Regions from separate parts of the Sphingosinicella xenopeptidilytica genome, predicted to be linked through region 2. Evidence: riboswitches for the same ligand, from Rfam matches in the RefSeq annotation. Region 2 holds a riboswitch; the other holds the start of a gene.
The links. Region 2 has a riboswitch for cobalamin ahead of metE (5-methyltetrahydropteroyltriglutamate--homocysteine S-methyltransferase). Riboswitches for the same ligand answer to the same signal wherever they lie in the genome.

Region 1: it holds a riboswitch for cobalamin, as region 2 does, so the genes downstream of both, ACFQ00_RS18175 (TonB-dependent receptor plug domain-containing protein) here and metE (5-methyltetrahydropteroyltriglutamate--homocysteine S-methyltransferase) in region 2, are expected to answer to the same signal.

Annotation. Positions count from the first base shown of each region.
Region 1 covers NZ_JBHTIK010000015.1:297,005-312,253, reverse strand. The annotation lists gene bamA (outer membrane protein assembly factor BamA) at 1-694, shown strand, start outside; gene ACFQ00_RS18235 (OmpH family outer membrane protein) at 694-1,254, shown strand; gene fabZ (3-hydroxyacyl-ACP dehydratase FabZ) at 1,265-1,729, shown strand; gene mobA (molybdenum cofactor guanylyltransferase) at 1,721-2,221, opposite strand; gene ACFQ00_RS18220 (RidA family protein) at 2,221-2,733, opposite strand; gene ACFQ00_RS18215 (isovaleryl-CoA dehydrogenase) at 2,750-3,913, opposite strand; gene ACFQ00_RS18210 (acetyl/propionyl/methylcrotonyl-CoA carboxylase subunit alpha) at 3,910-5,898, opposite strand; gene ACFQ00_RS18205 (enoyl-CoA hydratase-related protein) at 5,891-6,718, opposite strand; gene ACFQ00_RS18200 (carboxyl transferase domain-containing protein) at 6,726-8,315, opposite strand; gene ACFQ00_RS18195 (LysR family transcriptional regulator) at 8,406-9,311, shown strand; gene ACFQ00_RS18190 (ABC transporter ATP-binding protein) at 9,263-9,964, opposite strand; gene ACFQ00_RS18185 (FecCD family ABC transporter permease) at 9,961-10,926, opposite strand; gene ACFQ00_RS18180 (ABC transporter substrate-binding protein) at 10,923-11,711, opposite strand; gene ACFQ00_RS18175 (TonB-dependent receptor plug domain-containing protein) at 11,699-13,570, opposite strand; cobalamin riboswitch at 13,648-13,846, opposite strand; gene rpmE (50S ribosomal protein L31) at 13,947-14,177, shown strand; gene ACFQ00_RS18165 (VOC family protein) at 14,318-14,731, shown strand; gene ACFQ00_RS18160 (AMP-binding protein) at 14,720-15,249, opposite strand, start outside.
Region 2 covers NZ_JBHTIK010000008.1:219,983-235,231, forward strand. The annotation lists gene ACFQ00_RS13600 (acyl-CoA dehydrogenase family protein) at 286-1,476, shown strand; gene ACFQ00_RS13605 (acyl-CoA dehydrogenase family protein) at 1,521-2,609, shown strand; gene ACFQ00_RS13610 (AMP-binding protein) at 2,590-4,209, shown strand; gene ACFQ00_RS13615 (TetR/AcrR family transcriptional regulator) at 4,238-4,882, shown strand; gene ACFQ00_RS13620 (enoyl-CoA hydratase) at 5,070-5,957, shown strand; gene ACFQ00_RS13625 (amidohydrolase family protein) at 6,005-7,507, shown strand; gene ACFQ00_RS13630 (TonB-dependent receptor) at 7,609-9,873, shown strand; gene ACFQ00_RS13635 (SMP-30/gluconolactonase/LRE family protein) at 9,918-10,805, shown strand; gene metE (5-methyltetrahydropteroyltriglutamate--homocysteine S-methyltransferase) at 11,009-13,348, opposite strand; cobalamin riboswitch at 13,589-13,808, opposite strand; gene prpB (methylisocitrate lyase) at 13,857-14,765, opposite strand; gene prpC (bifunctional 2-methylcitrate synthase/citrate synthase) at 14,775-15,249, opposite strand, start outside.

The DNA of each region.
Region 1 (15,249 bases), on a different contig from region 2:
CAGCCAGGACATCGCGGGCGTCGGCGGCAGTGTGCAGTACGTCCGCTCGCGCCTGAATGCTGACAAGTATTGGCGCCTTTTCGGCAGCGGCTTCATCCTGAACCTGGGGCTCGAAGCGGGCTACATCTTCGGCTGGGGCGGCGACAACATCCGCCTAACCGACCGCTTCTTCCTCGGTGAACCGCGTATGCGCGGCTTCGACATTCGCGGCATCGGCCCGCGCGTGCTCCGCCGTTATTATGACTCAAACAGCGCTTCTGATCCGGCGGACTGGACGCTGCAGACCGATAGCCGCGGGACGCAGGACGACTCGATCGGTGGCGAGACCTATTATCAGGTGCGCGCCGAGGTTCAGATCCCGCTGAGCGCAGGCGCCGCCGAGATGGGCCTGCGGCCGTCAGTGTTCGTCGATGTCGGCGCGCTGTGGAACACGGATTTCAATCCAGCCACGGACCTTCAGGATATCCGGCAGTATTCGACCGGCACCGTTGACGCCAACGGTGATCCTGTGCTCGCGCCCGGCTTCAAGGAGTTCTATCTCGGCGACACGTGGAAGCCGCGCGTGGCGGTTGGTTTCGGCATCAACTGGAACTCTCCGTTCGGCCCGTTCCGCATTGACATCGCAAAAGCGCTCGTCAAGCAGGACGGTGATGATACCAAGTTGTTCCAATTCAACGTAGGGACCCAATTCTGATGAAAATGCTTACCCGCGCCGCCATTGCCGGCGCTCTCGCGTTCACGGCGCTTCCCACCGTTGCGCTGGCACAGGCCGCTCCGCCGATCGTCGTCGTCGACATGGGCCGCATCGCGGCTGAGTCGGCCGCTTCGAAGAGTGCAGAACCGCAGCTGAAGGCGAAGTTCGAAAGCGTCCAGGCGCGCGCCAAGACACTCGGCGACCAGTTCCGCGGCGAGTATGAGAGCCTGCAGAAGGCGCAGCCGTCGATGGCGAAGGAAGCGTTCCAGGCGAAGGCCAAGGAGCTTCAGCAGCGCCAGGTGACGGCCGAGAACGAAGTGCGCGGCAAGGAGCAGGATTACGCCCGCTCCGTGCAGTACGTGCGCCAGCAGATTCTCGAAGCCGTGAACCCGATCATCACCGCCGTGATGCGCGAGAAGGGCGCCAGCCTCGCGCTCGACCGCGACGTGACGCTCGCCACCGCGCAGTCGCTTGACGTGACGAACGAGGTGATGACGCGCCTCAACTCGGCGCTGCCGCGCGTCAACGTGAACCCGCCCGCCGCTCCGGCGCAGAAGTAACGGCATAACCTTGTCGGAAAGCTTCGACGCGATCGAGGTGGGAGCAGTGATGGCACTGCTCCCGCACCGCTATCCCATGCTGCTTGTCGACCGCGTGGTCGATTTCGTGCCGAACGCGCGCGCGCGCGGCATCAAGGCGGTGACGATCAATGAGCCGTTCTTCCAGGGCCACTTCCCACAGCGCCCGATCATGCCCGGCGTGCTGATCGTCGAGGCGCTCGCGCAGACCGCGGGTGTTCTGGCGATGAAGTCGCTCGGCGACGAGGCGCTCGGCAAGCTTGTGCTGTTCATGGCGATCGAGAACGCCAAGTTCCGCCAGCCGGTCGAGCCGGGCGTTCTGCTGAACCTCGACGTCGAGTTCGTGCAGCGCCGCTCGCGGGTCTGCAAGTTCAACGGCGTGGCCAGCATCGTCGGCGGCAAGGTCGCGGCGGAATGCAGCTTCACCGCAATGATCGCGGACCCGCCCTCAGCGTAGGTCTTCTGGCCGGTTGATGTTCCGGATCGGCTCCGGCCACGCCACCATCGTTGCGCCTGCCGTTTCGCACCAAGCCCGCATGGCGCGCGGCGATCCGCTTTCCAGATAGTCCGCGAGCCGGCCCGCAAGCGATGTGGGCCACACGCCGACGACAGGCAGGCTAGCCGCCACGGCGGGCGGCGATGCCGTGAGTGCCGACAGCAGCAGCTCGGGCAGGTCCGGCACATCGCACGCCGTCGTCAGCACGGCTTCAAAACCCGCTTCCGCCCCATAGGTGAGCGCGCCGCACAGGCCTCCGAGCGGACCGAGGCCGGGGGCAGGGCGATCCGGTACGCCGCCGGTACGCCCCACGATCACCACGGTTTCGCAGAAGGGCGCGATGCTGGCGGCGGCATGGTCGATCAGGCGTTTGCTATCCAGCAGCGCCTCGGCCTTGTCGCTGCCGAAGCGTCGGCTTTCCCCGCCCGCGAGCACGGCGCCGAGGATACGCATCAGCGCGCGATTTCGATCGTCGCCTCGATCTCGACCGCATAGCCCGCCGGGAGTGAGGCGACGCCGACGGCCGAACGCGCGCCAAGGCCGTTGTCGCCGAACGCGGTCTTCATCAATTCCGAAAAGCCGTTGATGACCTGCGGTTGCTGCACGAAGTCCGGCGCGCTGTTCACCATCCCGAGGATACGTACGAAGCGCTTCACGCGCGCAAGGTCGCCGCCGAGCGCGTCCTTGATCGTCGCGAGCATACAGAGACCGACGCGCTGCGCTTCGGCTTTGCCTTCATCGAGCGTAACCTCAGCGCCCACCTTGCCGCGCTTGCCGCCGCCGATGCAGTCGATATGGCCGGAGAGGAACAGCAGGTTCCCGGTCTCCACCGATGTCACATAGGTCGCAGCAGGCTTCGGCGCGGCGGGAAGGCTATGTCCCGCTGCTGCGAGCCGTTCCTCGGGCGTCGCCGCCAGCGCCGGTGCCGCGATCATCGTCAGGAGAAACGGCAGCAGTCGGCGCATGGGCGGTCCTTTCAGGTCAGGCAGTTTCCTCGAACAGCTCGCGGCCGATGAGGTAGCGGCGGATTTCGCTCGTGCCCGCGCCGATCTCGTAGAGCTTGGCGTCGCGCAGCAGGCGTCCGGTCGGATACTCGTTGATGTAGCCGTTGCCGCCAAGCGTCTGAATCGCCTCAAGCGCCATCCATGTCGCCTTCTCGGCGGAATAGAGGATGCAGCCCGCCGCGTCCTTGCGCGTCGTCTCGCCCCGGTCGCACGCCTGCGCGACGGCATAGACGTAGGAACGCGCCGTGGAGAACGTCACGTACATGTCGGCGATCTTGCCCTGCATGAGCTGGAAGGTGCCGATGGCCTTTCCGAACTGCTTGCGCTCGTGGACATAGGGCACGACGACGTCGAGCGCGGCGGCCATGATGCCGAGCGGGCCGCCCGAGAGCACGACGCGCTCGTAATCGAGGCCGGACATGAGCACATTCACGCCCTTGCCCTCTTCACCGACGATGTTTTCGTAAGGCACCTCGCAATCCTCGAACACCAGCTCGCACGTGTCGGAACCGCGCATCCCGAGCTTGTCGAGCTTCTGCGCCGTCGAAAAGCCCTTGAACCCACGCTCGATGAGAAACGCGGTGATGCCGCGCGGCCCGGCCTCGGGGTCGGTCTTGGCGTAGACGATCAGCGTGTCCGCCTCCGGCCCGTTGGTAATCCACATCTTGTTGCCATTGAGCACATAACAGTCGTTCTTGCGCTCGGCCTTCAGGCGCATCGAGACGACGTCGGAGCCCGATCCCGGCTCGGACATGGCAAGGCTGCCCACATGCTCGCCGGAAATCAGCTTCGGCAGGTATTTCGCCTTCTGCTCCGCCGTGCCCCAACGCTTCAACTGGTTGATGCAGAGGTTGGAATGCGCCCCGTAGCTGAGACCCACGGAAGCCGAGGCGCGGCTGATCTCTTCCATCGCCACCACGTGCGCGAGGTAGCCGAGCCCAGCGCCGCCGTCCTCCTCCGACACGGTGATGCCGTGAAGGCCGAGAGCGCCAAGCTCCGGCCAAAGGTCGCGCGGGAACTTGTTCTCGGCGTCGATCTGCGCGGCGCGCGGGGCGATCTTGTCCTGCGCGAATGCGCGCACGGTTTCGCGCAGCATATCGATGGTTTCGCCGTGGGCGAAGTTGAGTACGGACAGGCTCATTGGTCCTCGCTTTCGATTTCAACCAGCAGCGTGCCTTCGGCGACCTGATCGCCCTCCGCCACGCCGACCTTCGCGACCGTGCCCGAAACCGGCGCGGTCATGCGGTTTTCCATTTTCATCGCTTCCAGCACGAGCAGGCGTGCGCCCGCTTCGACCTTGTCGCCCGGCTTCACGAACACGGCGAGCACGCGACCCGGCATCGGCGCGGTGATGCGCCCGCTGCCGCCTTCTGCCGCTTCGGCATCCGGCGCCGAGGTTCCGATGACGAACACGCGGCCGCCGATCCGGAGTTCAAAGCTGCCGTCGCGCTCCACGATGGTCGCGCGCACGAGTTCGCCGCCAAGGTCGGCTTCCACGCTCTGCGGTCCGGTCCACAGCAGCGCGCCGGTGACAGGTTCATCGAGACCGTCGATGCGGTATGCCGCGCCTTCGGGTGTCAGGCTCAGCGCCCGCTTCTCGCCGCCTTCGGGGAACAGATCGACATGGCGGCGGCTCGGCAGGTTCATGCGCCATGCGCCCGCACGCTCGAACATCGTTTGCGCGGTGGGCGGATTGTAGCTGCCGACGCGCGTGAGCGCGGCCAGCGCCAGCACACGGTCGGGAATGTCCGTCGGCGGTTTCAGGCTCTCGGCGTGGCGCGCGATGAAGCCCGTATCGACGTCGCCGTCGCGGAAGGACGGATGATCGACGAGCCGCGCAAGGAACGCGCGGTTCGTCCGTACACCTTCCACGATCGTGGCGTCGAGCGCGCCGACCAGCCGGTCGATGGCGCTCTGGCGGTCTGCCCCGTGCGCGATCACCTTGGCGATCATCGGGTCGTAGTGGATGCTGATCTCGCCGCCTTCCACGACGCCGCTGTCGATGCGCACGCCGGGGCGGCCTTCGGGGTAAACGAGCTGCCGCAGCCGTCCCGTGGAGGGCAGGAAGCCGCTCTCCGGGTCTTCAGCGTAAAGCCGTGCCTCGACCGCATGGCCCTCGATGCGCAGCTGCTCCTGCGTCAGCGGCAATTTCTCGCCGCGCGCAACCCGGATCTGCCACTCGACAAGATCAGTGCCGGTGATGAACTCGGTCACCGGATGCTCCACCTGCAGCCGGGTGTTCATCTCCATGAAGTAGAACTTCGGATCGCCGGTGGTGTCGACATCGTCGCAATCGAGGATGAACTCGATCGTCCCCGCGCCCTCATAGCCGATCGCAGTCGCCGCCTTTACGGCTGCGGTACCGAGCGCCTTGCGCAGCGAGGTGGAGAGACCGGGGGCGGGGGCCTCCTCGATCACCTTCTGGTGGCGCCGCTGCAGCGAACAGTCGCGTTCGAACAGGTGGACGGCATTGCCGTGACGGTCCGCGAACACCTGTACCTCGACATGGCGGGGGCGCAGGATCAGCTTCTCGATCATCACGCCGTCGTTGCCGAAGGACTTCTCGCCCTCGCGCTTCGCCGCAATGAGCGCGTCCGCGAACTCGGACGCGTCGTCCACGCGCCGCATCCCCTTGCCGCCGCCGCCTGCGACCGCCTTGATGAGCAGCGGGTAGCCGACCGCCTTCGATGCCGCTTCCAGCCGCGCGAGGCTCTGGTCGTCGCCCTGGTAGCCGGGCGTCACCGGCACACCCGCGGTCTTCATGAGCTTCTTGGCGGTGTCCTTCAGGCCCATCGCGTCGATGGCCTTCACCGGCGGGCCGACGAACGTCAGCCCCGCGTCGCGCACGGCAAGCGCGAACTTGGCGTTCTCGGAGAGGAAGCCGTAGCCGGGATGCACAGCGTCGGCGTTCGTGCGCGCGGCGGCATCGAGGATGCGGTCCACCAGAAGGTAGGACTCTGATGCCGGCGCCGGGCCGATCAGCACGGCCTGTCCGGCCTCGTGGACGTGCGGCGTGTCCGCATCCGCTTCGGAATAGACGGCGACGGTTTCGATACCCATCCGGTGCGCCGTGCGGATGATGCGGCGGGCGATCTCGCCCCGGTTGGCAATCAGCAGCTTACGCATCGGTCTTCATCCAATATGGCCGGCGTTTCTCAAGAAAGGCGGTAAGGCCCTCGGCGGCTTCCTCGGTCGCGCGCCGCGCGGCGATGCGACGGGCGCTGTCGCTGCGAAGCGCGGGGGTAATCTCGCGCCCCGCGAAGTCGGTAACCAGCGCCTTGGCGTCGATCCCCGCGCCCGGCGCGGCTTCTAGGATGGCGTCCACCCACGCATCCACCTGCGCGTCGGCGGCGTAGAGATCAGCAACGCCCACGTGCACCAGCCCCATCTCGCGCGCTTCGGGAAGGCCGAACAGTTCGGCGGTGGTGAACCAGCGCTTGGCCTGCCGCGCCCCGATGGCGGCGATCACGAACGGCGAGATCGTCGCAGGGGTGAGGCCGAGGCGCACTTCGGAAAGCCGGAACTTCACGCCCTCGATGCCCACCACCATGTCAGCGCAGGAAACGAGCCCGACACCGCCGCCGAAGATATTGCCCTTGGCGATGGCGATCACTGGCACCGGACAGGCGGCGATGCTGGCGAGCATGTCCGACAGGCGCTGACCGTCGGCGACGTTCTCCGCCTCGCTCCAGCCGCCGGCGGCACGCATATATTCAAGGTCCGCGCCCGCAGAGAAGCTCTTGCCTTCGCCCGAAAGCACCACGGCGCGCACGCCCGCCATCTGCGCGATGGCATCGAACGTGCCTTTGAGCGCGCCGATCAGTTCGGCGTTGAAGGCGTTATGTCGTTCAGGGCGATTGAGCGTAACGCGCGCGACGTTGTTTTCATCAAGCGTGAAGCTGAGCGTGTCCGATGCGGGGACTTCGACTGCCGTGTTGTCGTTCATCGCCGCCTCACATCCGGAACGTGCCGAAGCGCGTCTCGGGCACCGGTGCGTTCAGCGAGGCGGCAAGGCCAAGCGCCACGACCGTGCGCGTGTCGGCGGGATCGATGATGCCATCGTCCCATAGGCGGGCGCTCGCATAGTACGGATGGCCCTGCTTCTCGTACTGCTCACGGATCGGCGCCTTGAACGCGTCTTCCTCGGCCTTGGTCTTGAAGCCGCCGCGCTTCACCGTGGCGAGCACCGACGCCGCCTGCTCGCCGCCCATCACGGAGATGCGCGCGTTCGGCCACATCCACAGGAAGCGGGGCGAATAGGCGCGGCCGCACATGCCGTAATTGCCCGCGCCGAAGCTGCCGCCGATCACCACGGTGAACTTCGGCACGGCGGCGCAGGCAACCGCCGTCACCATCTTGGCGCCGTGGCGGGCGATGCCTTCGTTCTCGTAGCGTCTGCCGACCATGAAGCCGGAGATGTTCTGCAGGAACAGGAGGGGCACCTTGCGCTGGCAGCACAGCTCGATGAAGTGCGCGCCTTTCTGCGCGCTCTCCGAAAACAGGATGCCGTTGTTGGCGACGATGCCGACAGGGTAGCCCTCGATATGCGCGAAGCCGGTGACGAGCGTTTCGCCGTACAGCGCCTTGAACTCGTCGAGCGCGCTGTCGTCGACGATGCGCGCGATGATCTCGCGCACGTCCACCGGATGCCGCGTGTCGGCGGGGATCAGGCCGTAGATCTGCGAAGGATCGTGGCGCGGCGGCTTTGGCGCCCGCACGGCGATTTCCGGCGCGCGGGGCGCGGGCAGCGTGGCGACGATGCCCCGCGCGATCGAAAGCGCGTGCGCGTCGTCGTTGGCGAGATGATCGACCACGCCCGAAATGCGCGCGTGCACATCGCCGCCGCCAAGGTCCTCCGCCGTCACTTCCTCACCGGTCGCCGCCTTCACCAGCGGTGGTCCGCCAAGGAAGATCGTGCCCTGATTGCGAACGATGATGCTCTCGTCGGACATGGCGGGCACGTAGGCGCCACCCGCCGTGCAGCTTCCCATCACCACCGCGATCTGCGCGATGCCTTCGGCGGACATCGTCGCCTGATTGTAGAAGATGCGCCCGAAGTGGTCGCGGTCGGGGAACACCTCGTCCTGATTGGGGAGGTTCGCGCCGCCGGAATCGACGAGGTACACGCAGGGCAGGCGGTTCTGCCGCGCGACTTCCTGCGCGCGCAGGTGCTTCTTCACGGTCAGCGGATAGTAGGTGCCGCCCTTCACCGTTGCGTCGTTGCACACGATCACGCAGCTGCGCCCGGCGATCTGGCCGACGCCCGCGATCACGCCAGCGGCGGGCACCTCGTCGTCATAAACGTCATACCCGGCGAACAGCGAGAGTTCGAGAAAAGCGGTGCCGGGATCGAGCAGCCGCTCCACACGCTCACGCGGCAGCAGCTTGCCGCGCGCGGTGTGGCGTTCACGCGAGTCCGCATTGCCGCCGAGCGCGATCTGCGCCGAGCGTTCGCGCAGATCGGCGACGAGCGCCTGCATCGCTTCCGCGTTTGCCTTGAATTCCGGGTCGATAGCATTCGCCTGCGTGCCGACTACGGCCATCGGTCGATCATCCCCTCAGCTTCGTTCCGAGTGGGAATAGCACGCGGGAGGGATTCGGTCTTAATTGAATGCGCTGGCGGTTTCGCATAGATGACATCTATGATTGACGGCTACCTCCTGCGTTACTTCCTCGCGATCGTCGAGACTGGCAGTTTCACGGCGGCGGCAGCGCGCGTGAACGTCACCCAGCCCACGCTTTCCGCAGGCGTCGCCAAGCTGGAGCGCGAGCTTGGCGTCTCGCTGTTCGTCCGCTCCGCCCGCCGCGTGGAACTCACCGAAGCCGGAGCGCGCTTCCTCCAGCGCGCGCGCAACATCATGCAGGAATACAACGCCGCGCTCGGCGAAATCGGAGAGCCCGCCCGCCGCCGCGCACTGCGTCTCGGCCTGCTCCATACCGTCCCGGCAAGCATCGGCGAGCGGCTGGTGCGCGACTGGCAATCCATCGACGGTGCCAATGGCCTCGAGATCGTCGAAGGCAGCGACGCCGAACTCGTCACCCGTCTCGATCAGGGCCGCGTCGACATGGCGCTCACCCTGATGCGCACGGGCACGGAGAAATATTCGCCGGTCGTGGTGGGGGAGGAGCCCTATCTGCTGATGATGCCCGAAGGCCATCCGCTTGCGGCATCGGACCCGGTGCCGTCCGACGCGTTGCACAGCACGCCGATGGTCGTCCGCCGCCGCTGCGAGGTGCTGAGCGAGGTCAGCCGGCATTTCACCGGCCACGGCGTCCGCCCGCCGCTCGCCTACCGCACGGTACAGGAGGAGCGGGCACTCGCCATGGTCGCCGCCGGCCTCGGCGTCACGGTGATGCCCGCTTCCTATACCGCACCCGGCGTCGTCCAGCGCCACCTGTCCGGCTTCGACCGCACACGCACGCTCGCCGTCCTGCAAAGCCCCGTCGCCATGGCGCTGAGGAGCGACGTGGCGCGCATGACGTCACTCGTTCAGGAAGCACTCCGCCGCCAGCCCGCCCCATCGCGCGCGATCCCGTAAACCGCGGCAAGGTTCGCCTCGGTCAGCACTGCGCCCGGCGCGCCGTCGGCGACGATCCGCCCACCCGCCATCAGCACGCAGCGGTCGCAGTGCGCCTCGGCCAGCGTCAGGTTGTGGAACGACGCCAGCACGCCTGCACCCCGCGTCGCCTCCGCGCGCAGCATCGCCAGCACATCCAGCTCGTGCCCCGGGTCGAGGTTCGCCGTCGGCTCGTCGAGCAGCAGCCAGTCCGCACGTCCCGCCAGCACGCGCGCCAGCAGTACACGCGCGCGCTCGCCCGTCGAGAGCGTGTCGACCCGCCGTCCGGCGAACGCCGACATCCCGACCCGCGCCAGCGTTTCCGCCACGCGGCTCGCATCCACGCCCGAAAGCGCGACGATATCGTCCGCGCGCATCGGCCAGTCGACGCGGCGCCCGGCGGGCATGTAGGCGATCCGCCGCGCACGCTCCGATGACGTCATGGCGTCAAGCGCCTTGTCGCCGACAACAATGCTGCCTTCCCCCACGCTGAGCCCGGCAAGCGCGCGCAGCAGCGTCGTCTTGCCCGAACCGTTCGGCCCGATCAGCCCGACCACCTCGCCGGGCGCCACGGCGATGTCGAGCACGCCCGCGAGATAGGGCCGCGCGATACCCCGTGCGACAAGTCCGCTCATGACTGCCCCCCGCGCCGCGAGAGGATCAGCCACAGGAAGAACGGCGCCCCCAGCATCGCCGTGACGACCCCGATCGGCAGCGTCTTGCCGTTCAGCGGGAAGCGCGTGACGATATCCGCCGCCACCAGCAGCACGGCGCCCGCGATCGCGCTCGGCAAAAGCGCGGGGCCGGGACGGTTCCGCACCAGCGGCCGCACCAGATGCGGCACGATCAGGCCGACGAAGCCGATGATCCCCGCCACCGCCACCGCGCCGCCTACCGCGACCGCGCTGCCGCCGACGATCCGCCAACGCATCGCGCGCACGTCGTGGCCCAGCGTCGCGGCGACGTCCTCGCCGAGCGCCAGCGCATCGAGCCCGCGCGCGGCCGAAAGCACCAGCGCGCTCCCGGCGAGCATGGCCGGGAGGCCGACGCCGACGTGTTCGACGCTGCGATCCGCGAAAGAGCCGAGTAGCCAGAACATCATGTCGTAGAAGGCGAACGGCGACGCGGCGAGCGCCAGCGCGAGGTTCATCATCGCGCCGCCGAGTGCCGAGATCGCGATGCCCGCGAGGATCAGCGTCGTCGAGGACGCCCCCCGCCCCGCGAGCAAAAGGAGCAGCACGAGCGCCAGCAGCGCCCCCGCGATGCCGCCGCCCGCCATCGCGATCGTTCCCGAAAAGCCAAGGAAATAGCCCGTCACCACCGCCCCGAGCGCAGCCCCCGCCGAGGTGCCGAGGATGTCGGGCGAGGCGAGGGGGTTCCTCAGCAGCCCCTGCAGGGCCGCGCCGCTGATCCCAAGCGCCGCACCCGCAGCGGCGGAGAGGACGAGCCGGGGCAGCCGAAGCTCCGTGAACAGCATCCGGGCGAGATCGGGATCTCGGAGCAGCGCTGCCACGGGTACCTCGCCGACCAGCAGCGAGAGCAGCGCCACGGGCACGAACAGCGCCAGAAGCAGAAAGGAAAGCCGCGCCGCCGTCACCGGATCGTCTCCCGCAGCCGCGCAACGTCAGCCGCGGCGAGCGGGCCGGGGCAGAGCCATGCGCGCCCGTCCACCTCTATATTGCGCGTTCCGGCGACGTGGACGGCGCTGTCGATCCATTCCTGCGGCAGCGAATATTGTCCGCTGCGATAGCGGCTGTGGATGAGGAGCGGCGGCGGCGCGGCGATGAGCCCTTCCAGCGACACGCGGCCGGTGGGTGTGCCCGTCTGCCGGATCCCGGCATAAGCGAGAAGCTCGGAACTGATCGACTCCGGGGCAGCGGTGAGCCCGCCCGCTGTGATCATCAGGCCGGTCTGGCTCGGCGACAGCGGCGATCCCAGCCGCGCCTCCATCCAGTCGATCAGCGCCTTGCCGCGCGCCGGATGGCCCAGCGCCGCCGCCACCGTGCGGATATTCGCCCTGAGTTCGGCGAGCGTCATCGGCGGCGGCACGTCGACGACACGTGTCCCCGTCCGCTCGGCGAGCGCGCGGGCAAAGCGGTTCACCGCGCCGCCGGTAACAACAAGGTCGGGCTTCAGTGCCGCGACCGAACTGAACTTGCCGTCATTGCCGTGGAGACCGCGCGCCTTGGGGGCGAGCGGTGTTTCGTGCCGGTCGCGGCCGAGATAGGAGACCGAAACGAGCTGCCCCGGCGTGGCGAGGAGCAGAACGAGTTCGTCCGTGCAAAGCCCGAGCGAGGCGACGCGCGTTGGCGGAGACGGCGCTGCGGCCTCCGCCGCGGGTGCGGCGAAGGCGAGCAGGAAGAGGGCGATCAGCCGCCCCATTTCACGCGGATACCGCCGAATGCGGAGATGCCCTGCGTCTGGTATCCGTAGGCGTCTTCATAGGTCGCATCGAACAGGTTTTCGATGCGCCCCGTCAACTCGAAGTCGCCGCCGAGCTTCACACGCCCCGAAAGCGTGGCGAGCACATAGTCCTTCAAGGTCACGATCCGCGCGGGAAAGCTGTCGAAGTCCGTGTCCCTGCGATTGCCCACATAGTTCGCCGCGAACGTCACTGACGCCACATCGAAATCGGCGGTCGCGAGCAGGCTGCCGCTGTGGCGCGGCCGGCGTGCCTCGCGAACCCGCGCGGTCCCGGCGACCTGCGCTTCCTTCGTATCCAGCCACGTATAGCTGCCGCCAAGCGTCAGCCAGCCGAGCGGCTTGGCGTCGAACGACGCCTCGATGCCCTTGCGCTTGCTCTTGCCGGTCGCGTTGGCGACGCCCGACATGAAGGTGGCGGAATCGTAGGTGCCGATGATCTCGTTCTCGAGATCGGCCTGGAACCACGTCACGTCTGCCGAGAAAGCGCCCGTGCGATAACCGGCACCCACATCCCACCCGATCGAACGCTCCGGCGTCAGGCTGGGGTTGCCGACGAAGCTGCCGGGGAAGAAGCCGAACATCTCCGTGAAGGTCGGGTCGGTCACGCCCTTGCCCGCGCTCGCGTGGACGGTGAAGCCGTTTTCAAGCGTGTAGCGCCCGCTCGCCCGCCACGTCGTCGCGTCCTTGAACGCATCGTTCTCGTCGCGGCGCACGCTCGCGCCGAGCGCGAGGCCGCCCGCGCTAAGCCCATAATCGAGCACGAAGCTGGTCCGGTCGCGCGAGACGCGCTGGTTGGTGCCGCCGAAATACTCGGCGTCATCCGCAACGAAACGCTGCGTGCGATATTCGATCGCGCCGGTCACGCGGTGGCGGAAGGCCTCGCTGCCGAAGTCGATGCCGGTCTGGTATCCGGTTTCGAACACTTCGGCGTCGGTGCGGTTCAGGAAGGTGTCGCCGTCGCGGTTGATGTTGTCGGTCGTAACGTAGCTGCCGAACAGCTCGTGCCGCCAGCGCCCGTCCAGCGTCTCCACGCGTCCGAAGCCGCGCAGTGCGGTCGAACGGATGCGCGTCGCGTCGAGCGTGTCGTCACGCATATAGAAGCTGTTGTACCCGTCGAATTCGCTCAGCGAATTGGTATGGCGCACGACAAGGCCAAGCTCGCCGTTCTCGATGGGCCGCACAGAGGCTTTCGCGGAGAGCATCAGCGATTCATAGCCGTCGCGTTCCTTGATGCCGCCGCCGAAGCTGTCGATGCCCTTGGTGTCGTACCAGCTCGACTGCACGATGATACCACCTTTGTCGCTGCCAACCCCGGCACCTCCCGCCGCGTGAACCGTGCCGAACGAGCCCGCCTCGGCACTGCCGAAGATGCGCGTGCCGTCCGTCGACTCCGCCGTGGTGACGGACACGACGCCGCCGATCGCCTCGGAGCCCCACAGCGCCGATTGCGGCCCGCGCAGCACCTCGGCGCGGGCGATACCGTCGGAGGGCAGGGTTTCCCAGCGGAACTCGCCGGAGGTCGCCGGATCGTTGGCAGCGATACCGTCCACGAAAACCAGTGTGTGGTTCGCCTCGGCGCCGCGGATGCGCACCTGTGTCTGCGCCCCGGTCGGCCCGGAACGGGCAACGGAAACGCCGGGTGACAGCCTGAGGAGATCGACGAGCTGCGGCAGCGCCACCGCTTCGATGGTGGCGCCGTCGATCACGGTCAGCGCGCCGCCCGTCTCGCTGTAGGCAACGGGTTCGCGCGCGGCGGAAACGACCAGCGTGCCGTCGTCGACAATGGCTGCGGCGGAAAGAAGAAAAACAGCAATCATAAAGACTCCCTGAGCAATGTTCACACATCGTCTCAGCGGGCATGACTGCTCGCACGCGATCGGCTGGACCCGGCCGGGCGTGGACGACAGACATGGCAGGTTTCCTGACTCGCGGGTTGTCGCCTTGCGTGCCGCCTTCCCGGTCGGGCCGATGGGGCCGTTCCAGTGGCATCGTGGCACGCAGGCTATCCGCCTACAGTTGCGGGCACAGCGCCGGTTTCAGACCGGCTTCCCTATTATCCCCGTTGCCGGGGCACCATGTCGGCGGCGGGGATAGTCGCTCACGCCCCGGGTTGCAAGTGGCGCCCCGCTCGGCTATTGGCCCCGCTTTCCTGGCGGCTGGTCGGAAACCAGTCGCTGACGACGGAGCAAAGACGTGAAGCAGAATATCCACCCCGATTACCACACCATCACCGTGCAGATGACGGACGGCACGACCTATCAGTCGCGCTCGACGTGGGGCAAGGAGGGCGACACGCTGCTCCTCGAAATCGATCCGACGACGCACCCGGCCTGGACCGGCGGCAACTCGAAGATGCTCGACACCGGTGGCCGCGTGGCGCGCTTCAACAAGCGCTTCGGCGGGCTCACGCTCGGCAAGAAGTAAGCCCTGTGCGGCGGCGGCTCCGTTAGAGCATCGTGCGGAAAAGTGGGAACCGGTTTTCCGCCCCAAACGATGCGACAACAAAGAGATAGAGCGCGCGCCCTGCGTCAGATTTCACGCAGCGCGCTCTAGGACACGCCGCCGTGAATGGGCTCATTCATCACATCGATCTGAACGCGAGCGACCTCGCGGCCTCGAAGCGCGTCTACGGCCTGCTGCTGGATGCGCTCGGCTACACGTGCGTGCGCGAAGATGGCGAGTGCGAGTGGGATATCCGCACACCGCAGGGCTTCGCTTCGATCGGGCTCAAGCAGGCGCGGCTTTCGGGCCCCGCGCACGAGCGCTATGCCCCCGGTATCCATCACCTTGCATGGTCGGTGGAGAACCGGGCGGAGGTGGATCGCATCCACGCCCTGCTCCGCGACGCTGGGGCGCGTATTCTCGATGCACCCGCGCTCTATCCTGAATATTCAGCGGATTATTACGCGGTGTTCTTCGAAGACCCGGACGGTATCAAGCTCGAGGTGCTGAACGCGCCGAGCTTCTCAAAGCGCTGAAGCCATCGCCTTCGCGGCTGCGTAGTCGGCTTTGCCGTTCGGGCCGCGCGGCACACTCGGCACCGCGAGCAGCCGCTTGGGCACCTTGTAGCCGGCAAGGTGCCTGCGAACATGCGCAAGGATAGCGGTGACCTCGGAAGGTTCAGCTTCCACCACGGCTGTCACGCACTGACCCCATGTCTCGTCGGGCATCCCGAACACCAGCGCATCGTCCACCGCAGGGTACGTTTTCAGCATTTCCTCGACCTCTTCGGGAAACACCTTCTCGCCGCCCGTGTTGATGCACTGGTTGCCGCGCCCCATCAGCGTGAAGGCGCCGTCGGTGTCCAGAACGGCGTGGTCGCCCGCCATGGCGTACCGCTTGCCGTCGATGGTCACGAAGGTCGCGGCGGTCTTTGCCGCGTCCTTGTAGTAGCCGCGCGGCAGCAGGCCGCCGCGCGCGATGCGGCCTACGTCTCCGGGCGCCACGGGATGCAGGTTCTCGTCCACCAGGATCGTGTCGGGGTCATGAACGAAGC
Region 2 (15,249 bases):
TCGCCGGGTCTGCTCCGGCAGAACCGGATAACGAGGCCGGTATTGGGCGACGATACCGCATTGTGGGGAGCCGACTGAGGCAAATGGGTGGCGCCGTCATGCGGCAGCCTGGGTCACGGGAAAAATTATTCTTGTATTTCTGCCGGTTGTTTCCGCGTTCATTCGAGGAATTGGGCCCCTCGCCGTTTGCGATGCAGGGCGTTTCCGGAGCGACATCCCTTGACATTATACCGTGCCGGGTGAGAATTATGACCAATGATTCAATAATCAAATTTAAGGAAGCTTGTGCTGCTTTCATCCGAGTTGCAGGCCTTTCAGGAAGAGGTGCGGCAGTTCTGTGCGGAGGAACTGCCTGCGGATATCCGCGCGAAGGTGCTGCGCAATCAGAAGCTGGAAAAGGACGATTACATCGCGTGGCAGCGGGCGCTGGACCGCAAGGGCTGGTTCGCCGGTCACTGGCCCGCCGAGCACGGCGGGCTGGGCTGGAGCGCGCTGAAGCGCTGGATCTTCGAGGAAGAGCTTTACGCCGCCGGGGCGCCCTGGCTGGTCCCCTTCGGCGTGTCCTACGTGGGGCCTGTCATCTACACCTTCGGCAACGTGGCGCAGAAGCGGACGCATCTGGAGCCGATCCGGCGTTCGGAAATCTGGTGGGCACAAGGATATTCGGAACCGGGTGCGGGGTCCGATCTCGCCAGCCTCTCGACGCGGGCGGTGCGCGACGGCGATCATTATCGCGTGACGGGTCAGAAGATCTGGATCTCCTATGCGCACTGGGCGGACAAGATGTTCCTGCTCGCGCGGACCTCGACCGAGGGCAAGCCGCAGGACGGCATATCCTTCCTGCTGCTCGACATGTCGGCGCCCGGCATCGTCGTGCGCCCTATCCCGACGATCGACCGGTATCATCACGTGAACGAGATTTTCCTCGATGACGTGAAGGTGCCTGTCGCCAACCTTGTCGGCGAGGAAAACCGGGGCTGGACCCAGGCCAAGTTCCTGCTGGACCGGGAAAGGTTGCTGACCGCCGAGGTCGGCAAGGCGCGCCGGCTGCTGCGGCGGCTGCTCGATATCGCGCGCGCGACGCCGTCCGGAAGCGGATCGCTCTCCGGGGACCGGCACTGGCGCCTGAAGTTCGCGGAGATCTACTCGGAAACGCTGACGCTCGAGGCGACCTGCCTCGATCTGCTGACGGAGGCGCAGAACGGCCGCGATCCCGGCCCCGTCGCCTCCATGCTCAAGATCGTCGGTTCCGAGCTTCTGCAAAGGATAAACGGAATGACGATCGATGCGATCGGCCTTCACGGGCTGGCCTACGACACCTCGGGGCTCTCGGCCGAGAGTCCGATGACCGGCGCCGCGCAGTTCGCCGGCAGCGTCCGCGAATATCTCTATTCGCGCGTGCTGAGCATCTACGGCGGCAGCAACGAGATCCAGCGCAACATCATCGCCCGCTCCGTGCTCGGGCTCGGCCGGTAATGGCGACGCTTGAACCGGAAATCGCCCGGCTGTTCGAGCACGAGGTGGGCCGCTTTCTCACGGACCACGGCCCGGCGGATCATGCGGGCACGGCGGTGGAGGGCTGGAAGGCTTACGCCGATCTCGGCTGGCTGGGGATCATGGTCCCCGAAGCGCATGGCGGCATGGGCGGCGGGCTTTCCGACTATCTGATCGTCGCGCGCGGCATCGGCGGTGCGTTGCTGAAGGCACCGATCACCCTGACGGCGGTCGTCGGCACGGAACTCGCACTGCACGTGGAAGACGTGGCTCAGCGGCAAACGCTGCTGGGCGGAATCTGCGACGGCTCGCTGGTCCTCGGCCTCGTCGGGTCGGGGAACGATCCGCCGGGCAGCGAGAACGGGCGCGTGGCGGCGTCGGCGGACTCCGGCGGCGTCCGGCTCACGGGGCGCTGCTTCTGCGTTCCGCACGCCGGGGATGCGAACCTCCTGCTGGTCGTCGCACAGTCGGCGGGGCGGGAGGACGGTCTCTATCTCGTGGATCCGGTGTCGGAGGGGCTGGAACTGCATGGCTACCCGATGATCGACGATCGAAACGCAGCCACGGTGGTGTTCGATCGCGTGTTCGTTCCCCGCGATCGCAGGCTTGCCGTACCTTCGGTGGCCGCGGCGATGGAGAAGGCGGGCCTGTCAGCGGCGGTGGCGACCGCGGCCGAGGCGGCCGGGGCGATGCGCGCGCTCAACGAGCTGACGCTGGAGCATGTCAGGTCGCGGCGGCAGTTCGGCCGGGCGCTCGCGGACTTCCAGGTCCTCCAGCACCGGCTGGTCGACATGATGATCGCGGAGCGCCGGTCCGCCGCGATCGTCAAGACGGCGGCGGAAGCGATCGATACGGGCTCGCCGCTCGCGGCCCGGCTGGCCGCCGCCGCGAAGATCACGGCCGACCGGGCCGGGCGCTTCGTGGGAGAGGCCGCGATCCAGCTTCACGGGGGCATGGGGATGAGCGAGGAATGCGCGGCGGGCCGGTATCTCAAGAGCCTGCTGTATCTCGCCCAGAACTGGGGCGTGGCCGAGGCGCATCTCGATCGTTTGGCCGACGCCGTGATATGTGAACTCACGGAGCAGGGAGCCGCTGATGTCCGGCACGACGCGTAACTGCATGGCCGTCGACCACTATGCTGCGTCGGGTGTCTGGCGCGAGCGGACCGTCGCCATGGATGCGCTCGACCACGCGTTTGCCGATCCGGACGGCGCCGTGTTCGTCGGCGAGGATGCGCCGTGGACATATGCGTCGGTGATGTCCGATGCAGAGGCGCTGGCCGCGAGCCTTCAAGATCTCGGCCTCCGGCCCGGCGATGTCCTCAGCTTCCAGTTGCCCAACTGGCCGGAGACCGCGGTCATCAACCTCGCCGCCTGCCGGCTTGGCCTCGTGTGCTGTCCGCTGGTGCCGATCTACCGCGACAACGACCTGGCGTTCATGCTGCGGGATTCGCGAAGCCGGGTCCTGTTCATCCCGGGCACGTTTCGCGGCTTTTCCTATACGGAGATGCTGGAACGGCTGAAGCCGTCGCTGCCCGACCTGCACATCGTGACCGTGCGCAGCGGCGCGCCGGGGATGCTCGATTTCCGGCATCTGGTGACGGCGGGCGCCGGACGCCGCCTCGATTGGCCTGAAGTGTCGCCGCATAGCCCGAAACTGCTGCTCTACACATCGGGCACCACCGGCCTGTCGAAAGCGGTGCTGCACGATCACAACACGCTGGCGCGCGCGATCTCGGTGAGCGCCGACCACTGGGGCGTGCGGGAAGGCGACGTGGTGTTCATGCCGTCCCCGGTCACGCACGCTACCGGTTACAGCAATGCCCTCGAGCTTCCGTTCATGGCGGGAACCCGCGGCCTGCTGATGGAGCGATGGGATTCGACCGCCGCGGTGACCTTGATCGACACGCACGAGGCCACGGTAACGGTCGGCGCCACGCCATTTTTGAAGGAACTCACGGCCTCGGCGCTGGCGGCGGCGTCCGATCTTCCCAGCCTGCGGGTCTTCGCCTGCGGCGGCGCGTCGGTGCCGGAGACGGTCATCGATGCGGCCAATGCGGCGTTCAGGCAGAAGCCGGCGTTTCGCGTCTACGGCAGCACAGAGGCGCCCTATATCACGCTGGGCTTTCCGGGAAGCGATCCGGCGCGCCGCGGCGCCACGACGGACGGCGCCGTCGTCGACTACGAGGTGCGGGTGCTGGACGATGCCGGCGCGGACCTCCCGCGCGGAAGCGAGGGCGAGATCGCCGTGCGCGGCCCCTCGCTGTTTCGCGGCTACATGCGCGAGGAGGACAATCAGGACAGCTTCACGCCGGACGGTTTCTTCCTGACCGGCGACATCGGCATCTATCGCGACGACGGGGCGATCCTGATCACCGATCGCAAGAAAGACCTGATCATCCGCGGCGGCGAGAACATCAGCGCCCGGGAAATCGAGCACTACCTGCATCGCCACCCGGCCGTTTCCGAAGCGTCCGTCGTGGCCATGCCGCACGCCCGGCTTGGCGAGGGCGTATGCGCCTATGTCATAGTGGAAGAAGGGCAGGCGCTCTCGTTGCCAGACCTCGCGGACTTTCTGCTGGCCGAGCGGCTCGCCCCGCAGAAGGTGCCCGAGCGGCTGGAAATTTTGATGGACTTTCCGCGGACTCCATCTGGTAAGGTCAGGAAAAACGTGCTGCGGCAGATGGCGCTGGAAAGCCCCGCTGCCGGCGGATGAGGACAGGGCCGGAAAGGAGCGTACGGACGTGGTGAAGGCGGCAGCGCGGCGCGGAAAGAGCGACGCGCGTATCAAGAAGGATCAGGCGACCCGCCTGCTTCTCATCGAGACGGCCGGAAAGCTGATCGGTGAGCATGGCTATGCCGGCTGCTCGATCGCGCGCCTGACGCTCAGCGTCGGTATCGCTCACGGCGCCTTCTATCTGCACTTCGCTTCGCAGCAGGATCTGTTCGACCAGATCCTGCCGACCCTCGGCACCGAAATGGCCGACGAGATCGGCAATGCTGTTCGCGACTGCATGAACGTCGTGGAAGCCGAGCGTCGCGGATTCCTCGCGAACTTCGAATATCTGAACCGGCATCCCTACATGTACCGTGTGATGGCCGAGGCCGAACTCTTCGCGCCCGCGGCCTATATGCGCTACCAGAAGTCCGCGGTCGAGAAATACGCGAAGTCGCTGAAGCGGAACATGGCCCCGGAACTGGCCGGCCAGTTCGAACTGGAAGAGCTGAAGGTGATCGCGACCGCGCTGGTCGGCGCGCGGATAAACCTGCTGCGAAACTACGGCGTGAAGGACTGGATGATCCACCCGATCCCGCCCGGCGTTCTCGATGCCTATGAACGCTTTACCGCGCACAGTTTGCGCGCGCTCGTGTCGGACCATCGCGCCTGAGGCCCGCGCGGCGGTACTGATGCACTTGTCGCGGACGGTTCCGGCGGTCCCACGGACGCCTGAACGGCAGTAACAAGGATTTCAATGCGAACGCGCAAAATTTTCGGTAGTCACATGCTTAAAAATGATCTATGAATCATAAATCAAAAATATCAATATCGCGATGATCCGGGTGAGGGGAATATTGGTGCAAATCGAGTCGTCTCCCGTTCTTTATGCCGTAGACAGCGCCGGTATCGCGCGCATCACGCTCAACCGGCCCGAGACCGGAAATGCCCAGAATGTCGCGATGACCTATGCCCTGAACGACGCGTTCGTGCGGGCGGCGCACGACAACGCGGTTCGGGTGATCATCCTCGGCGGTGCCGGGAAACATTTTTCCACCGGGCACGATCTGAAGGACCAGACCTTCGATGCCGTGGGCCGCGATTATCCGCTGACATCCACGTGGGCCGACATCGATCTCGACAGTATCGAGGGTTGGTACGGCTGGGAACGCGAGGCCTTTCTCGACATGTGCCGACGCTGGCGGTCGATCCCCAAGCCGGTCATCGCCGAGGTGCGCGGTGCCTGCATCGGCGGCGGCCTGATGCTGGCGTGGGTCTGCGACCTGATCATAGCAGCGGAGAACGCATTCTTTCAGGATCCCGTGGTCGCGTTCGGCGTAGGCGGTGTCGAGTACCTGTCCCACGCCTGGGAACTGGGTGCGCGGCAGGCCAAGGAAAAGCTCTTCACGACGGACCGGTGGACCGCCGACGAGGCGCTGGCGTGGGGCATGGTGAACCGCGTGGTGCCGCTGGACGCGCTTGAGCAGACGACGCTGGAACTGGCGCGAAAGATCGCCGCGAAACCCGCTTTCGCGCTGAAGATGGCGAAGGAGGCGATCAACGGCTCGTTGGACGCGCAAGGTCTGCAGCAGGCGATTGATCGTGGCTTCGCGCTGCACCAGCTTGCCCACGCGCAGAACCGTCTGAAGTTCGGCGGATTGCTCGATCCCACCGGATTGCCCGAAGCGATCAGGACGTCGGGCGAGGTGTGCGAGCTCGTCATCGGAAAGCCGATCGGCGAGGCTTGAGAACGATGCCGGCCGGCTGGCCGGAAAGCTGAAATGGAGGTGGCGGCGTGTGGCTCAGTGAGAAACAGAAAAAGGCACTTGTCGGTGCGGATGAAGTCTCGTCGGGATACCCGATCCCGACCCGCATGATCACCAACGGCGAGTTCATGCCGATCGAGCAGACCGACGACCAGAAGCGCGTCGAACGGGAAATCGAATCGCTGAGCGAGACTTTCGCTTCGAAGAACCACATGCCGCGGCGCTCGTTCCTTGTCAGCGCGGCGGGGATGGCGGCCTCGTTCCTCGCGATGAATCGCGTGTTCGGCGACTTCTTCAATGTTTCGACGGCGGAGGCCGCCGATCTCGGTGAGGCGCTGCAGGTACGCGAACGCTACCGCGACCAGATGATCGTCGATTCGCAGCTCCATTTCGTGCGCAGCGATTTCAAGCCTTCCGAATCCCTCATTGCGCTCGGCGAGTATGCGAAGAAATGGAATCCGATTCTCGAAAAGGAAGGGATCACCAACGATCGCTTCAAGCTCGACAACTTCGCCAAGGAAGTCTTTTTCGACAGTGACACCAAGATCGGCCTGATCAGCGCGGCGCCTGCCGAACATGGCGACAACGTCTTCATGGACAATGCCGCGCTGGCGGCGACGCGTCATGCCTTCAACCGCGTTTCGGGATCACGCCGGATGCTTTGCCATTCCGTGATCTGGCCGGGGCAGGACGGCTGGCTGGACGCGATCGACGAGGCGATCGAAGTGCACAAGCCGGACGGCTGGAAGGGATACACGCTCGGCGATCCGTTCGTGAATTCCAAGTACCCGTGGCGGATGGACGACGAGAAGGTGATGTATCCGGGCTATGAAAAGATGGTCCGGTCCGGAATCCGCACGGTCTGCGTCCACAAGGGCCTCCTGCCGGACAATTACAAGGATATCTTCGACCACTGGCACCACGCCAAGGTCGATGACGTGGGCAAGGCCGCGAAGGATTGGCCGGAGCTGACGTTCGTCATCTTTCATTCGGGCTTTCGTCCGCTGCTGAGCTCGCCGGAGCCGGAACTGCAGCGCTTCGAAAAGGAACAACGCATCGACTGGGTCACCGATCTGGCGGAGATCCCCGAGAAGTACGGCGTCAACAATGTCTATGCCGAGCTTGGAACCACATTCGGCAGCTGCGCCGTCACACATCCGCGGCTCGCGGCCGCGATCCTCGGTCAGCTCATCCAGAAAATGGGGTCCGACCGCGTTATCTGGGGCACGGATTCGGTCTGGTACGGTTCGCCGCAATGGCAGATCGAGGCGCTGCGCCGCATCGAGATACCGGACGATATGCAGAAAGCGTACGGCTTCGCGCCGCTGGGCGCGGCGGACGGACCGGTGAAGCAGGCGATTTTCAGCGGCAATGCCGCGCGCGTGTTCAATCTGGGGAACGACATCGCGAACGGGGCGTGGCGGAACGACAGGCTCAGCGCCGTCAAGACCGACTACCTCGCGAATGGCGGAACGCCGTCCAACACGTTCTACGGTTTCGTTCAGAACCTGAGGAGCGAAGGCGCCCGCTGATCCGCATCGGGCGCTTTCCGGAATTCCGCAAACGGTCAGCCGGCTCAGCCGGTGAATGAAGGGCCTGACCTGCCCGAAAACCAAAGTTGGGGGGAGAGACTATGAAGACTGGAACCATGCCATCCCTGTTGAAGTCCGCTGGCTATGCGGCGCTGCTCGTCGGGGGTGCCCTGTCCGTCTCCGGGCAGAGTTTCGCGCAGACGAACGATACCGTTGATACAGTCGGCCTCGAGGATATCGTCATCACGGCGCAGCGCCGCGAATCCAGTCTTCAGGCGACCGCCATGGCCGTGGCTTCGCTTTCCGGCGATGATCTTGCGCAGCGTTCGATTGCCGACATCGAGGCGCTCGGCCAGCTGTCGCCGAGCATGAACGTCGCCTTCTATCAGGGCGAGGCGCAGATCTTCATCCGGGGCATCGGCTATGCCGGCGTGATCGGCGGCACCGACAGCTCGACCGCGCTCCATGTCAACGGCGTCTACCTGTCCCGCTCGTCGGCCGCCGTGCCGGGCTTTTTCGATGTCGAGCGCGTGGAGACGGTGCGCGGACCGCAGGGCACGCTTTACGGGCGAAATGCCACCGGCGGTTCGGTCAATGTCATCTCGAAGATGCCGACCGACGAATTCAGCATGGATGCATCGCTGCTCGTGGGCAATTACGACCGGTATCAGGTCTTCGCAGCGGCGAGTGGGCCGATCGTCGAGGACAAGCTGCGGGTGAGGGCCGCGGTCCAGCTCGAGGATCGCGACGGCTACACCGTCGTCACGCGGCCTGGCGGCTCGAAGGACCGGATCGAGGACAAGAGCGATATCACCGCGCGCCTGACGCTCGATTACAAGGCGTCGGACACGCTCGATTTCCTTCTGATCGGCGACTATTACAGGGCCGACGATTCCGCGATCGTGTGGTTCTACAACGGGCCGGGCGCTGCCAACAATCCGTTCTATCGCGACTATCTCGCCGACAACGGCGGCGCGCTTCCGGCGCCGGGGTCGCGCCATATCTCGTCCGATATCACGCCGTTCAACAAGCTGGAAATCTGGGGTGTCAGCCTCAAGGGAACCTTGCAGCTGGGCGACTACACGCTGACGTCGCTGACGGCTTACAAGAAGACCAATCCGTACAATTTCAACGACACCGACCTGACGACGGTAAACGCCTTCACGCAGCTGAAGGAGGAAGACCACCGGCAATGGAGCCAGGAGTTTCAGCTTGTTTCTCCGGATACCGGAAACTTCAGCTGGATATTGGGTCTCTACTATTTCCACGAGAAGAACGACATTCGTAACGAGTATTTTCTGAATCATGTCGATGCCCTGTTCGGGTTCCCCGATGATCCGGAGTGCTGCCTGCTGCGCCTGAACGGATCGACCAAGACTGATGCGTTCGCCGTGTTCGGAGAGGCCGAGTACGGTTTGACGGACCGATTGAAGCTGGTGCTCGGCGGCCGCTACAGCACCGAGAAGCGCGACGGCAGCAATGACCTCGTTTTCGTGGACTTCCTGACGCCGGCCCTGGACAACGTGGCACCGTTCGACGCGAAGACGTTCAACGCCTTCACGCCGAAAGTCGGCCTCAACTTCCAGGCAAACGATGAGGTGCTTGTCTATGCCTCGGCATCGCGCGGTTTCAAGAGCGGTGGTTTCAACGCGGGCAGTTATCAGAACACGCCGTTCGATCCCGAGAAGATCTGGGCTTACGAAGCCGGTATCAAGAGCGACCTGTTCGACCGGCGACTGCGGATGAATCTTTCCGCTTTCTATTATGACTATACCGATCTTCAGGTTCTCGATGTCGAAGGCCAGAACACGATTCTGCGCAATGCCGCCAAGTCGGTGATCAAGGGGGTCGAGCTGGAAGGCAAGGCGCTGCTTACGCCTGAATTCGAAATCGATTTCGGCGCGACCTATCTCGACGGCGCGTTCAAGGATACCTGCCTTGCCGATCCCAAGTATCCGCTTCCCGCGCCGGAGCCGGGATGCACGGCGCCAAATCAGAGAAATCTCGACGGCTCTCCGCTGCCGCGCGCGCCGAAGTTCAAGATGGTGCTCGGTGCGCAGTACACGGCCGACCTCGGCGATGCGGGCCGTGTCATCCTTCGCGGCGACTACAGCCTGCAGTCGCGGCAGTACTTCAATGCCTTCAAGATCGAGGAAATGTCGCAGAAGAAGTTCGGCTGGCTGAAGGCCAGGGTGACCTATGTCGCCCCGTCGGAGACATGGAAGATCGCGGCCTTCGTGGACAATATCACGAACGAGAAGGTGAAGACCAGCATGACCTACTGGGCCGATCTCGCCGATGGCATCACCGCGAGCGTGCTGGCACCGCCGCGGACCTACGGCGTGCAGGCCAGCCTTTCGTTCTGATCGGATAGACGGCGGAGCAAGGCGCATCCGGAAGGGAGATTCCTGTGCAAGCGGGTGAAGCGATCGGCGAAGAATGCGAAGGGCCGCTTCACAATCTGGCCGGGAAGCTGGTTTTCCCCGAGGGGCCGCGCTGGCATTCGGGCCGGCTGTGGTTCTCGGACATGGAGGACATGCGCGTCCGGTCTGTCGGCCCCGGCGGCGATGTCCGCGACGAACTCGTGCTCGACGATTATCCGTCCGGCCTCGGCTGGCTGCCCGACGGCACCTTGCTCGTCGTATCGGTGAAACGCCGGCAGGTGCTGGCACTGGCGAACGGCGAGGTCCGCGTGCATGCGGATCTCGCCCGCCATGCGCTCTCCTATGCGAACGATATGGTCGTCGACAGCAAGGGCCGCGCCTATGTCGGAAGCATGGGCTTCGACATCTGGGCCGACCCGGAATTCAAGCCCGGCAACATCTGTCGCGTCGATCCTGACGGATCGGTGCGGGTCGTCGCCGACCGATTGGCCTTCCCCAACGGCAGCGTCATCATGCCGGACGGCCGGACGCTGATCGTTGCGGAAAGCCTGGGCGGAAAACTGACCGCATTTTCGATCGCGGAGGACGGCTCGCTCGGCGAGGCACGTACGTGGGCCGAAATGGAGGGAGAAACGCCGGACGGTATTTGTTTGGATGCCGCCGGCGGAATCTGGGTGGCAAGCGCGATTCCCGGGCGTGTGCTGCGCTACGAGGCGGGCGGGCGGGTGACGCACCACGTTCGCCTGCCGGAAGGCCGCAGCGCCTTTGCCGTCGCGCTCGGCGGCGTTGATGGGCGCGACCTATTCCTCGCGATGTCGTCCGTCCACGGAGACACGCGCGAAGCGCGCCTGTCGAACCGGCCAGGCAGCATCATGGTCGCCCGCGCACCTTATCCGGGCGCGCAGTCCGAATGAGTGATGCGTCCTGAGGCAGGTTGTTGGTTTAAGCGAACCGCCGCTGATCGAGAAGCCGACCGGCGCGATGCTGGCGGAAGCACAGCCGCTTAAAGCAATGGCTCTCTATCGAAAACCTGCTCATCGTTTTAGCGGGCACGCCATGTCCAACGCCCGATGGTATTATCGGTCATTGAACATGGCAGAGAAACCAGCGCGGACGATTAAATTTTCGAAATGCAGGCCCTCAGCGCGGCAGCTGCAGCCACCATGTTGACCAGCGCCGGTTTTACGTCTTCCCATTTTCGAGTCTTGAGACCGCAATCGGGATTCACCCATAGCTGGCTTGCGGACAGGCTTTCGCTTGCCTTGACGAGAAGCGTTTCCATTTCGGCCGTCGAAGGTACGCGCGGTGAGTGGATATCGTAGACTCCCGGCCCGATCTCGTTGAGGTAGCTGTAGGCGGAGAATGCACCTAGAAGCTCCATCTTCGATCGCGCCGTCTCGATCGAGATCACATCGGCATCCATCGCGCCGATGGCGGCGATGATGTCGTTGAACTCCGAATAGCACATGTGCGTGTGGATCTGGGTTTCTGGTTTCACGCCCGATGCAGCGAGGCGAAACGCATCGACCGCCCAATCGAGGTAACACTGCCAATCGACACGGCGCAGCGGCAGGCCCTCGCGTAGCGCCGCTTCGTCGATCTGCACGATCTTCGCCCCCGCGGCTTCAAGGTCCACCACTTCGTCGCGGATGGCGAGCGCGATCTGACGACAGGTATCCGCACGCGGCTGGTCGTCGCGCACGAACGACCATTGCAGGATCGTCACCGGGCCTGTCAGCATCCCCTTCACCGGCTTGTCGGTCAGCGACTGTGCGTAGCGCCACCAATCCACCGTCATCGGCTTCGGCCGCGCGACGTCGCCGTAGATGATCGGCGGCCGCACGCAGCGCGATCCGTAGCTCTGTACCCAGCCGCCGCGCGTGAAGGCGAATCCCGAAAGCTGCTCGCCGAAATACTGCACCATGTCGTTGCGCTCGAACTCGCCGTGGACGAGCACGTCGAGCCCGATTTCCTCCTGCCAGCGGATGGCGCGCTCCGTCTCCTCGCGGAGGAACGCGTCATATCCCACGTCGTCGAGCAAGCCCTTGCCGTGTGCTGCGCGCGCCTTGCGCACCTCTGCTGTCTGCGGGAAGGAACCGATGGTGGTCGTCGGCAGCGGCGGCAGATCGAGGATCGCCCGTTGCGCCGCGATACGCTCGGCGAACGGCGTCGCCCGCACGGACCAGCCCGCGTCCACGCTCGCCAGCCGCGCGCGTACCGCCGGGTCGCGCACCAGCGGCGAGGCCCGCCGCGCGGCGATCGAGGCCGCATTCGCCGCCAGCGCCTCCGCAACGCTTTCGCGCCCATTGTTCAGCGCCTTGCCGAGCAGCGCGAGTTCCTCCAGCTTCTGCACGCCGAACGCCAGCCAGTCCTTCACTTGCGGATCGAGCTTCGTTTCGAGGTCGAGATCGATCGGTGCGTGCAGCAGCGAACACGAAGGCGCGATCAGCAGCTTCGTGCGCCGCGCCGCGACCGGAGCGATCCGGTCGAGCACGGCGGCGAGATCGGTCTTCCACACGTTGCGCCCGTCGACGACGCCGAGCGACAGCGTGAGGTTCGCGGGCGCCTTTTCCACAACGGCATCCAGTTGCTCCGGCGCGCGCACCAGATCGACATGCAGACCCGCGACCGGCAGGCCGACCGCCGTATCGAGATTGTCGCCGAGCCCGCCGAAATACGTGGCCAGCATCAGCTTCAGCCCGGAAACGCGCTCGGCGAATTCGGCATAGGCGGTGCGGAACGCCGCGCGCGCCTTGTCATCGAGGTCGAGCACCAGCGCAGGCTCGTCGATCTGCACCCAGTCCGCACCGGCATCGCGCAGCCGCGACAGCAGTTCGACATACACCGGCAGCAGTTCGCCGAGCAGCGACAGCGGTTCGAATCCTTCCTGTGCGGATTTCGCGAGCAGCAGCCATGTCACCGGGCCGATGATGACGGGCCGCGTGTGGATGCCGAGCGCTTTCGCTTCGCGGAATTCATCGACCGGCTTCGTCGTGGTCAGTTCGAAGCGTTGGCGCGGGCCGATCTCCGGCACGAGATAATGATAGTTGGTGTCGAACCACTTGGTCATTTCCTGCGCGGGCACATCGCCTTTCCCGTGCCCGTTTCCGTGCCCATGCGTGCAGCCGGTGTCGCTGTTCCCCGCCTGCGTGCCGCGTGCCATCGCGAAATAAACGTCGAGCGAATCCGGCGCGCCGAGCGGGCGATAGATCGCGGGAATCGCGCCCAGCATCACGCTGGTATCCAGCACCTGATCGTAGAACGAGAAATCGCCCGACGGCACGACATCGAGCCCCAGCGCCTGCTGGCGCTGCCAGGTCGCGGCGCGCAGCTCTTTCGCGGTGCCGAGCAGCGCCTCGCGCGTGGTCTTGCCGGACCAGCAGGATTCGAGCGCGGTCTTCAGTTCGCGGCGTGCGCCGATGCGGGGAAAGCCGAGGTTGCTGACGTAAACGGGCATGGGAAATCTCCTTCCGGCAAGGCGCTCCGCCTGCCGGTTTCTGGTGTGCGAAAATGCTGCTGGGGAAATGGCGCGCCGCGTCAGCGGGACGCAGCGCGCCTGCTCATTCGGACGGAAAACATCGGACGGGTCATCGGTTCACACCTGCACTATGGGCAGACACACCGATGGGCGCGCGAGGCATGGACCAGCGGCCCGTGCACGGCATCTCGCGCGATCCACCGGGGCACCCCGCCCGAGGAAACGTATCGCGACGAGGCAGGTCTCCTGGCTCGCGGGTCATCGCTGCGGCTCCGGCCTTCCCGACGCAATCACGCGCCAGTGGCATGAAAGGAACCGCCGCTCGCCGCTTACAGTTGCGGGGGCAGCGCCGGATTCCACCTGCACGCAGGCGCCACCGGCTTCCCGTCTTAGCCCGGCGCGCTTGCGCACGCCGGGAACCTCGACCCATGCACCTTACCGTGCCCGCCGCCGGTGTCAACACGAACATAAAGAAATCTTTATATCCTTATTGCGATGGCAGCACCGTCCTCACGATCGAGGCATCCAGCGCCTCATAATCGTGAAGACCGATCGTCTCGTAGAGTTCGGCGCGCGTCTGCATCTCGCCGATCATGTTGTGCGTGCCGCCGTCCTTCGCAATGGCGGCGTAGAGCTTCGCCTGCGCCTTGTTGGCAGCGCGCAGGCTGGAAACCGGCCAGATCACCATCCTGTAGCCCATCTCCTGGAATTCGGAGGCGGTGAAAAACGGCGTCTTTCCGAATTCGGTCATGTTCGCGAGCAACGGCACGCCCGGCATGGCCTTCGCGAACGCCTCGAACATCTCGCGCGTCACCAGCGCCTCGGGGAAGATTGCTTCGGCCCCCGCTTCGACATACAGCTTCGCGCGCGCCACCGCCGCTTCAAAACCTTCGACCCCCGCCGCATCGGTGCGCGCGACGATCACCATGTCCCGCGCGGCCCTTTTCGCGGCGGCAACCTTGGTGGCCATGTCGTGTGCATCGGCGAGTTTCTTGCCATTGAGGTGCCCGCATTTCTTCGGCAGGATCTGGTCTTCCAGATGCACGGCGCCCGCGCCCGCCTCCTCGAAGCTGCGCACCATGTGCATCACGTTCAGCGCCTCGCCATAGCCGGTGTCGCCGTCCACCAGCAGCGGCAGGCCGGATGCGCGCACGATCTGCCGGATGAAGAACGCCACCTCGTCCACGGTGATGATGCCGAGGTCGGGAAGCCCCATGCTTGCGGTCATCGCTGCGCCCGAAAGGTAAAGACCCTCGAACCCGGCCGCCTTCGCCTGCAATGCGGCGTGGCCGTTGTGGGCGCCCGGAAGCTGGAAAATTTGCGGCCGTTCCAGAAGCGCGCGGAACCGTTTCCCCGCACTTTGCTTCGGCAATTCGTCTGCAATCAGATACGGCATATTCGCTCCTTACGCGGCCGGGATCTCGCCGCGCCGCGCGAGCGGCACGAAGGCGAGATTCTCGGGGCCGATATAGTTCGCCGACGGGCGGATGATCTTGTTGTCCTGCCGCTGCTCGATCACGTGCGCCGCCCAGCCGGATGTGCGCGCGATGACGAACAGCGGCGTGAACATCGCCGTCGGCACGCCCATCAGGTGGTAGGAAACGGCACTGAACCAATCGAGGTTGGGGAACATACGCTTCGCATCCCACATCACCTGCTCGATGCGCTCGGCGACCCTGAACTGCCGGTGTGCGCCCTGTTCGTCGGCGAGCGCCTGCGCGACACGCTTGATGACGACATTGCGCGGATCGGCCACCGTGTAGACGGGATGGCCGAACCCGATGACGACCTCCTTCGCGGCGACGCGGCGGCGGATATCGGCCTCGGCCTCATCGGCATTCGCGTAGCGCTTCTGGATCTCGAAGGCGACCTCGTTGGCG